DNA from 2 places in the Geobacillus uzenensis genome. Region 2 is predicted to be linked to the other one. Evidence: riboswitches for the same ligand, from Rfam matches in the RefSeq annotation. Region 2 holds a riboswitch; the other holds the start of a gene.
The links. A riboswitch is a leader RNA that binds a small molecule or an ion and turns the genes downstream of it on or off. The one in region 2 is predicted to bind thiamine pyrophosphate.
Positions count from the first base shown of each region.

Region 1: linked by a shared signal. The riboswitch ahead of tenA (thiaminase II) and the one ahead of thiC (phosphomethylpyrimidine synthase ThiC) in region 2 are both predicted to bind thiamine pyrophosphate.

Region 1 is NZ_NEWL01000008.1:68,511-73,390, reverse strand. It holds gene B9L21_RS13005 (MFS transporter) at 56-1,261, shown strand; gene B9L21_RS13000 (class I SAM-dependent rRNA methyltransferase) at 1,285-2,469, opposite strand; TPP riboswitch at 2,617-2,724, shown strand; gene tenA (thiaminase II) at 2,833-3,516, shown strand; gene B9L21_RS12990 (ECF transporter S component) at 3,550-4,140, shown strand; gene B9L21_RS12985 (ABC transporter ATP-binding protein) at 4,156-4,880, shown strand, end outside.
Region 2 is NZ_NEWL01000009.1:80,508-85,387, reverse strand. It holds gene B9L21_RS13890 (M14 family zinc carboxypeptidase) at 1-1,182, opposite strand, end outside; gene B9L21_RS13885 (methyl-accepting chemotaxis protein) at 1,391-2,644, shown strand; TPP riboswitch at 2,749-2,862, shown strand; gene thiC (phosphomethylpyrimidine synthase ThiC) at 3,017-4,708, shown strand.

The DNA of each region.
Region 1 (4,880 bases), on a different contig from region 2:
TTATACTGACAAATATTAAGGGACACGAAATACATATTTCATAAGGGGGATCGGCATGAATGCGCAACAAAAGCAAGTTGTTGCGGAACAAAAAGAAAAAATTTGGACGCACAATTTTGTTTTAATTTGCTTAGCTAACTTTTTCATCTTTCTCGGATTTCAAATGACGCTGCCGACATTGCCGCTGTTTGTCGAACATTTAGGCGGCAATGATCAGTTAATTGGCCTTGTTGTCGGAGTGTTTACGTTTTCGGCGCTCATCGTCCGGCCATTCGCTGGCCATGCGCTTGAGACGCGGGGGCGGCGGTTTGTGTTTTTGCTCGGTTTGGTGATTTTCGTCGTTTCGGTCGGCTCGTACAGCTTCATCTCGAGCATTTTTCTTCTCTTTTTGATGCGGGTCGTCCAAGGGATCGGCTGGGGGTTTTCGACAACGGCATCCGGCACGGTGGCGACAGACATCATCCCGGCGAACCGCCGCGGGGAAGGGATGGGGTATTACGGGCTGTCAGGGAACATCGCCCTTGCCTTTGGACCGTCGCTCGGACTCGTGTTGGCAGCCGCCATTCCGTACAGCCACTTATTTATGATTTGTGCGGCGCTCGGTGTGGCCTCCTTGTTGTTTGCCGCTGTGATTACATATAAAAAAGCGGAGGCGGGACATGGCCAGAGGGTGAACAAATGGGATCTTTACGAAAAGACGGCTTTGATTCCATCGGTGTTGCTCTTCTTTTTAACGGTGACGTTTGGCGGCATCGCCTCGTTTTTGCCCTTATATACAGCGCAAAAACAGATCGGAGGCTTGCAGCTTTACTTTTTGCTTTACGCGCTCGCTTTAATGGTCACGCGGGCGTTCGCTGGTCAGCTGTATGACCGGAAAGGTCATCGGGCTGTCTTTCTTCCCGGCGCTGGGCTCATTTTGCTGGCGATGCTTATGCTCGCCTGGCTGCCGGGGGAATGGGCGTTATTGGCTGCGGCAGTGCTGTACGGTTTTGGGTTTGGCATGGTGCAGCCAGGGCTGCAGGCATGGTCGGTGGAGCGGGCGCCTGTTCACCGGAAAGGGATGGCGAACGCGACGTTTTTCTCGTTTTTTGATTTAGGCGTCGGCATCGGAGCCATCGTCTTTGGGCAAATCAGCCATTGGTTCGGCTACCCGAGCATTTATCTAGCTGCCGCCGGTTCGGTGTTTGTTTCAATGCTCGTTTATTTGAGCGTGTTGCGCAAAGAACAGCCGCTTCGCCCGAGACAAGAAAGAAACGCTTAAGGCTTGCCCTTAAGCGTTTTTCTTTAACGCCGCGAATGCACTTCATAAATGGCGAATTTTAAATAGTCGCCTTCATCGGCAGCGAGCAACTTCGGATGGTCATAGCCGGCGCCGTTCCAGTACACTTGGCGAAGCACTTTTTTGGCGTCAAACGCTGCATCGGCGACCATCTCTTCGAACATGTGCGGACGGACATGGTACGAGCAGCTCGAAGTGACAAAAAAGCCGCCGTCCTTGACGAGCTTTAATCCGTTTAAGTTAATGTCTTTATAGCCGCGCAGCGCTTTCGGGACCGCATGGGCTGACTTGGCAAACGCCGGCGGGTCGATGATGACGACATCCCACTGCTTGCCGGCGCGCACCGATTCGCGCAAATAGTCAAAGGCGTTGGCGACGACAAAGTCGACGTTTGAAAAGCCGTTTAAGGCTGCGTTTCGTTTCGCCGTTTCAATCGCATGCTCGGAAATGTCGACGGCGGTGACGTGCTTTGCCCCATACAGACAAGCGTTTAACGTAAATGAACCGGTATGGGTGAAGCAGTCAAGCACCGTTGTTTCCGGACCGATGAGCGGGCGGAGGGCGGCGCGGTTTTGCCGTTGGTCGAAGAAAAAGCCGGTTTTTTGACCGCCTTCAATATCGACCATATATTTGACGCCGTTTTCCTCGATTTCGATTTCCGTTTCCGCTTCTCCGTACCAAAAGCCTTTTTCTTGTTCGAGCCCCTCAAGCTCCCGAACGTACACATCGTTGCGCAAGTAAATGGCTCTTGGCGCGAACACGTCAAGCAAACCGCGCAAAATCCAGTCTTTGCGCTTTTCCATCCCCAGCGCCAAAATTTGCACAGCGAGAACGTCCTCGTATTTATCGACGATAAGCCCCGGCAGAAAATCGGCCTCTCCATAGATGGCGCGGCAAGAGCGGACGCCGGGGATCATCCGTTCGCGGTATGCCCATGCCTGGCGGATGCGCTCGATAAAAAACCGCTCATCCAATTCGTCATCGGGGTTTTGCGTCAGCACGCGCACGATGATTTGCGAGGCCGGGTTGATGTACCCTTTCGCCAGCCAATAGCCTTGATGGTTATAGACGTCAACGAAGTCGCCCGGCGTGATGTCGCCCTCGATGCGGTCGACTTCGCTTTGGAAAATCCACGGATGACCTTGTTCAAGCCGTTTTTTTCGCTGCCGTTTTAAAATGACTTTTGCCATGTAGTTCCACTCCCATTCGATAGTGAGTCGTTGCGTTTTAATCATAGCGAATCGCGGTGGGCGACGCAACGCAGGACGGAAAAAAAGGTTGACAACCGCCGTTGCCGTGATATGATAAATGTAAACAGAACAATGGCATCATGACGGAACATCCACTAGGGGGGCCTTTAGAAAGGCTGAGATCAAAGTGTGCCTTTGAGACCCTTAGCACCTGATCTGGGTAATACCAGCGTAGGGAAGTGGAGAGGAGCTATGCATAGGCGACGATGGCTTTGCCTTGCGACATTGTAGGCTCACGCCGCTTTCTTTACGCTAGTCGGTAAAGGAAGCGGCGTTTTTATTTTGCAAAAAGGGGGAGGAAGAATGTCTTTTGCCAAGCGAGTGCGCGAAGCCGCCGACCCGATCTGGCAGGCGAGTTTTCGCCATTCGTTCGTTCAAGAGCTCGGCCAAGGAACGCTCGAGCGCGAAAAATTTCGCTATTATGTGATGCAAGATGCGTATTACTTGCGCCATTTCGCCCGCGTGCAGGCGATCGGGGCGGCAAAGGCGCCGGATTTGGCCTCGACCGCTCGGCTGGCGCATCATGCGCAAAGCACATGCGAGGCGGAGTTGTCGCTGCATGAAACGTTCGCCGAGCTGCTCAACATTACTGAAGAGGAGCGGGCAGCATTTGTTCCCGCACCGACGGCGTACGCCTATACTTCTCATATGTACCGTGCTGCGTATGAAGGGCACTTAGGGGACGTCATCGCTGCCATTTTGCCTTGCTATTGGCTGTACTATGAAATTGGCGAACGATTGAAAACGTGCCAACCGAATGACCCGATTTACGAAAAATGGATCGGTGCATACAGTTCTGATTGGTTCCGTTCGCTTGTTGAAGAGCAGATCGCCCGGCTTGATGTCATCGCTGCCGCTGTCACAGAAGAGGATCGGCGCCGGATGGAACAGCATTTTTTGATCAGCAGCGAATATGAGTATGAGTTTTGGGACATGGCGTACCGGCTCGAACGATGGCGGTCCGTCAGGCCGGCGGTGAACGAGTGACGTACGGTTCAATCATGGAAGGAGAGGCATGCGATGGAGAAGACAACCAAAGGATTGAAGTTGGCTGACATTTTGACGACGATTGTAATTGCGGTCGTGTTTGGCGTCATTTACAAAGTATGGGGGCCATTATATGAAGTGGTGAAAGTGTTCGGGTTTCATGCGGATCAATTGATTTACGGCATGTGGTTTATTGCTTCTTCGCTCGCCTATTTGCTCATCCGCAAGCCGGGGGTGGCGTTGCTTGCCGAAATGGCGGCTTCGTCCGGCGAGCTGATCATGGGGTCGCAATGGGGGCTTGAAGTGCTCATTTATGGATTCATTCAAGGGCTGTTTGCCGAGCTCGTGTTTGCGGCGTTCCGCTATCGGCGGTTTGACGTGCTCGTCGTATCGCTAAGCGCGGTCGGCGCGACGGTCGGTTCGCTCATCATGGACTTTTACAAAGGGTACATTGAGGCGTTGGCCCCTTGGAACATGGCGCTTTTTTTGCTGGCGCGCTTTGCCGGCGCCATCCTCATTGCCGGCGTGTTCGCTGTCTCGTTGGCCAAGGCGCTTGAGAAAACCGGGGTGACGCAAATGTGGCGTCCGGCTTCAAAGGAAGATTATGATGCGCTTAACCGGTGAGGCGGCGGGGAAATGATGGGACATGTGATTGCGATCGATCAACTGCGCCTCAAATTTCCCGGACATCATGAGCTGTTGTTTCGCGACTTCTCGCTGTCGATTGCCGCCGGGGAGAAAGTGCTCCTTCTCGGCCCGTCGGGATGCGGCAAATCGACGTTGCTGCAAGTGATGGCCGGCATCATTCCGAATTCGATCGATGTGCCGATGAAGGCGGAGCATCTCGAGCTGCCTAAACGGTGGGGCTACGTGTTTCAAGACCCGGATGCGCAATTTTGCATGCCGTACGCCGATGAGGAAATCGCGTTTGCTCTTGAAAATAGAGGTGTGCCGCGCGAGGAGATGCCTGCCCGCATCCGCGCGCTGTTGGATCAAGTCGGCTTGGCAATCGCGCCGCATACGGATATCCATACTCTCTCCGGCGGGATGAAACAGCGGCTGGCGCTCGCATCTGTACTCGCACTTGAGCCGGACGTCCTGTTTTTGGATGAGCCGACGGCGCTGCTTGATGAGGAAGGGACGAAGGCGGTGTGGCAAACGGTCAAGAAGGTGGGCCGCGATAAAACGGTCGTCATCGTCGAACATAAAATCGATCATGTCCTTGACTTTGTCGACCGGATTATCCTGCTCGGCCGCGATGGGCAAGTGATGGCTGACGGAAAGGCGGGGGGGATATTTTCTGAATATAAAGACGTCATGAGCACCGAAGGCATTTGGCATCCAGGCGTTTGGGAGGAATATGA
Region 2 (4,880 bases):
GGTGACGGTCGGATCAGTTTCATCGACCGGCAAAATATAGGCGTTCGGGAAAAAGCCTTCCGGATGATGCGGATGGCTGAATGTAATTCCACGTTTAAACATTTCAATTTGGTCGGCGATCATTTCTTGCTTATGTTCAACAGCGAATTTCAACGCGCCCATAATCGCGTTGTATTGCCAACGAACGCCGTCCCAATCGTTAGTTGGCGCTTCGAGCGTGTGACCGTAAGCGCCATGGTACATGGCGTACATAGGCGTGAAAATCGGCGGATAGTCATCCCAGCCGGCCGCGTCGTCTCGATACGGAATATAGACGCCTTCCATCGATTTGTACAGTTCGCCTTGATAAGAGGCTTTGTCGGCCAGAATTTCCGCTTCCATCGCTTTTGCCTGCTCGAGCGCCCATTTGATGTACAAATCATATTCATAGTTCGGGTTATGCGGCGGCGTGCAAGGCTCGATCAGCCCTTGCAGGTTCGGCCCATAGTTTTTGACATACCCATGCGTATCAAGGAAGACCATGGGATTCCATTCTTTGATTAATTCTACGGTTTCCCGTGTTTCCGGTTGCGACTGGGTGATAAAATCGCGGTTCAAGTCGATTCCCACGCCGTTAAACCGCGTCGCCTGCACGCGTCCATCCGGGTTTTGCACGACGTTAAAAATGAGGACGGTGTTCGCTAAAATTTGTTTCGTCACGTGATCGTTTTGTGTGGCGAACCGTTCAATCAGTTGAAGAATGGCGTCCGTGCCGACAAATTCAGTTCCATGGATTGAACCGTTGATCATAATCGGCACTTTGAAGTCTTCGTTGTTCGCCACCCATTCTTGCGCTTTGCCCGGATTTTTGAACATTTGCTTCCGGAGCGCCTGAATTTTGCCGAATTTGCCGCGCGTCGACGGGTCGGCAATCGTGACGACATAAAGCGGATAACCGTTCACTGATGTTCCTCTCACTTCCACCTTGACGCGGTTCGACCGCTTTTCAATTTCGTTCAGTTTGGCGCCGATTTGCGAAAACTTGACAAAGTCATAGTTTTCTTGGTTAAACAAGCTTCCGTTTTGTTCTTCAAACGCATTGACGTTCGTCCATTTGACCGGTCCGGCTTGCGCAGCTGTCCAAGGGGAAAAGGCCAGCAAACCAACGGCAAGCGCGCCGCCGATCATTTTCTTTTTATCCATGAATGATCCTCCATTCTATTGATCTAGCAAATGAATATTTATAAGACAATCGTTATTTTAATGCAATTCCTTTTTGCTGGCAATAGAAATTTTATTTCAGGCTATCGGAGAGGGCACTAAAGAAGGAAAATACATGTGTGCTGGCGAATATGTCCATGCGATAGGAATAGTAAAAAGTTTTTTGACGATAGAAAAGGGGGAAAACAGTTTGTCGTTCATGAGTTATATCATTCGCACGATGTTCGTCGTCATCCCGGGAACGGCGGCGATCGGCCTTGCGATATGCCTGGCCAACAGCATTCGCGGGGCGGCGTTTTGGTGGACATTGGCCGCTACATTGCTATTTGGCGCGATTGTCGGTTTCATTTCAGCAACGCTCAATTACCGACGGTTTGTTGCTCCGATTGCCGTCATTAACAAATATTTAGACAAGATGACAGGCGGGGACTTAACGGTGCGCGTGCCGCTGGACAGCGTGCAGCAGCTGCGGCCGATTGCCGCATCATTGAACGATATGGCGGACGCTTGGCAAAAGGTGATCGGCCGCATTCAACACCATGCTGACGAAGTGTCGCAGTTTTCCGGCCAGCTAGCCACCGTCGCCGAGCAGACGACGGGAGCGACAGAACAAATTGCGGCAACGATGGAAAGGCTCGCTGCCCATGCGGAAGAGCAGGCGGATGCGGCCCGTGGCACAGCGGCATCGGTCAATGACATTTCCCAAACGCTCGTTGACGTTGCCCGTCATACGAAAGAAGTGGCTCACAGCGCCCAAGAAACGGCGGTGAAAGCGGAAGCCGGCAAGCAGTCCGTGACGCAAATGGCTGAGCAAATGCAATTCATTTACGACCACGTTCAAGCGCTCGGCCAAGTTGTCAAAGGGCTCGGGGAGCGCTCGAATGAGATCGGGCAAATTACGGAAGCGATCACGGGCATTGCGTCACAGACGAATTTGCTGGCGCTCAATGCGGCGATTGAAGCGGCGCGCGCCGGCGAGCAAGGGAAAGGGTTTGCTGTTGTCGCGGACGAGGTGCGGAAATTGGCGGAACAGTCCGCACGTTCAGCGCAGCAAATTTCCGATCTCATTGGCTACATTCAAGAAGAGACGAAGTTGGCGATTTCCTCCACAGAGCGGGTCGTTGCTGAGGTGACGCAAGGGTTGGACGTCGTCGCTGTCGCCGGTCAGTCGTTTGCTGATATTCGCGAGGCGGTCGGTCAAGTAAGCGAACAAATTCGACAAGTATCGTCCGCGATTGAACAAATGACGGGCCATGCCCGCCAGGTGGATGAGGCGCTCCGACAGATGACCCAAATCGTTGAACAGTCAGCTGCTAGCGCTGCCAATGTATCGGCGGCAACCCAAGAACAAATGGCCTCGGTCGAAGAAATCGCCTCTTCGTCGACATCGCTCGGCCAGATGGCGGACGAGATGCGGGTGATGCTAAAGCAATTTTCAGTATGAGTAGAGAAAAAGTGTGTTTGTAAAGCTGTGGCATGGAACAAAATGGTTTGCGCATTGGCCTATTGTGCAGTAAAATAAAAAAAGTCAGTCATCATGGTTATACGCTCATCTGCTAGGGGAGTCCGGGAGCCGGGCTGAGAAAAGAACGCGATGAAGTTCTTTGACCCTTTGAACCTGATCTGGGTCATGCCAGCGTAGGGAAGCAGGCAGCGGGAACAGATGGACGCTTGGGTTGTTCATTTGGTCTTTTTGCCTTGATCGGGTTCCGTTCGTTTTGCGGAACCCGTTTTTGCGTAAATATCCCCCGTTTTTGCCTCTCTTTTGCTGGTGCGGCTGCAGGTCTCAACCACCATTTCAAAGGAGGAAAGCCGCATGGAGAACATCCGCTCGTTTATGTCGTTTCCAGCCAGCCGAAAGGTGTACATCGAAGGATCGCGTCCGGACGTGCGCGTGCCGATGAGGGAAATCGCGTTGTCGCCGACGAAAACGCCGCAAGGAGAGGTGGAAAACAAGCCGGTGCGCGTTTATGATACAACCGGTCCGTACACGGATCCTAATTTTGAACCGAATGTAGAAAAAGGATTGCCGCTTCTACGCCGCAACTGGATTGTTGAGCGCGGCGATGTCGAAGAAACGGAGCCGCAGGCAACCAGCAGCCGTGCGTTGTCGCTTCCGTTTGCGCGCCGTCCGCTGCGGGCGAAGCCGGGAAAAGTGGTAACGCAAATGCATTACGCCAAAAAGGGAATCATTACACCGGAAATGGAATTTGTCGCGATTCGCGAGCAAATTGATGCGGAAATCGTTCGCCAGGAGGTTGCTGCCGGCCGAGCGATCATTCCTGTGAATATTAATCATCCAGAAAGCGAACCGATGATTATTGGCCGCCGTTTTCATGTGAAAATTAACGCCAATATCGGCAACTCGGCCGTTTCTTCCTCGATTGAGAATGAGGTGGAAAAACTGCTCTGGGCGGTGCGCTGGGGCGCCGATACAGTGATGGATTTGTCGACCGGCAAACACATTCACGAAACGCGTGAATATATTCTCCGCAATTCGCCGGTTCCCATCGGAACAGTGCCGATTTACCAAGCGCTTGAGAAAGTGGGCGGCGTGCCGGAGAAGTTGACATGGGACGTGTATCGCGAGACGTTGATTGAGCAGGCTGAACAAGGGGTCGACTACATGACGATCCATGCCGGCGTGCGGCTGCATTACATTCCGCTCACCGTCAACCGGACGACTGGCATCGTCTCGCGCGGCGGCTCGATCATCGCCCAATGGTGTTTGGCTCACCATCAAGAAAACTTCTTGTATACGCATTTTGAAGAAATATGCGAGATTTTAAAACAATACGATGTTGCCATTTCGCTCGGTGACGGCCTGCGTCCGGGTTCCATTGCCGATGCAAACGACGAAGCGCAGTTTGCCGAACTTGAGACGCTCGGCGAGCTGACGAACATCGCCTGGGAGCATGACGTGCAAGTGATGATCGAAGGGCCGGGGCATATTCCGATGCAGAAAATCCGCGAAAACGTCGAGCGGGAACAAGAGCTTTGCCATGGAGCGCCGTTTTACACGTTAGGGCCGCTTGTCACCGACATCGCGCCGGGATACGACCACATTACATCAGCGATTGGCGCCGCGATCATCGGCGCCTACGGGACGGCCATGCTTTGCTATGTGACGCCGAAAGAACATTTAGGGTTGCCCAATAAAGAGGACGTGCGCGCCGGAGTCGTTACGTATAAAATTGCCGCCCACGCCGCTGACTTGGCGAAAGGGCATCCGGCTGCCCAGCAGCGCGACGATGCGCTCTCAAAAGCGCGCTTTGAGTTTCGCTGGAACGATCAGTTCCACTTATCGCTCGATCCGGAGCGGGCCCGGGAATACCATGATGAAACATTGCCGGCTGAGGCGGCGAAAACCGCCCACTTTTGTTCGATGTGCGGACCGAAATTTTGTTCAATGAACATCTCGCACGAGCTGCAACGGAAAATCAAAGAAGAAGGAATGAAAGAAAAGGCGGACGAATTTGTGCGCGGCGGTTCGTCGCTCTATCGGTAAGAAGAGGCTGTATATGTGTGCCGGGCGTGACTAGACGCCCGGTTTTTCTTTCGGATATTATGCCTGTACAGCGTTAGCGTGAAAAGAAAGGCAGGAAAAGCGCGTCGAAAGAGGAATCATTCACCGCGATCGATATTCTAATTGTTTCAAACGAATAATAAAATGATTTACG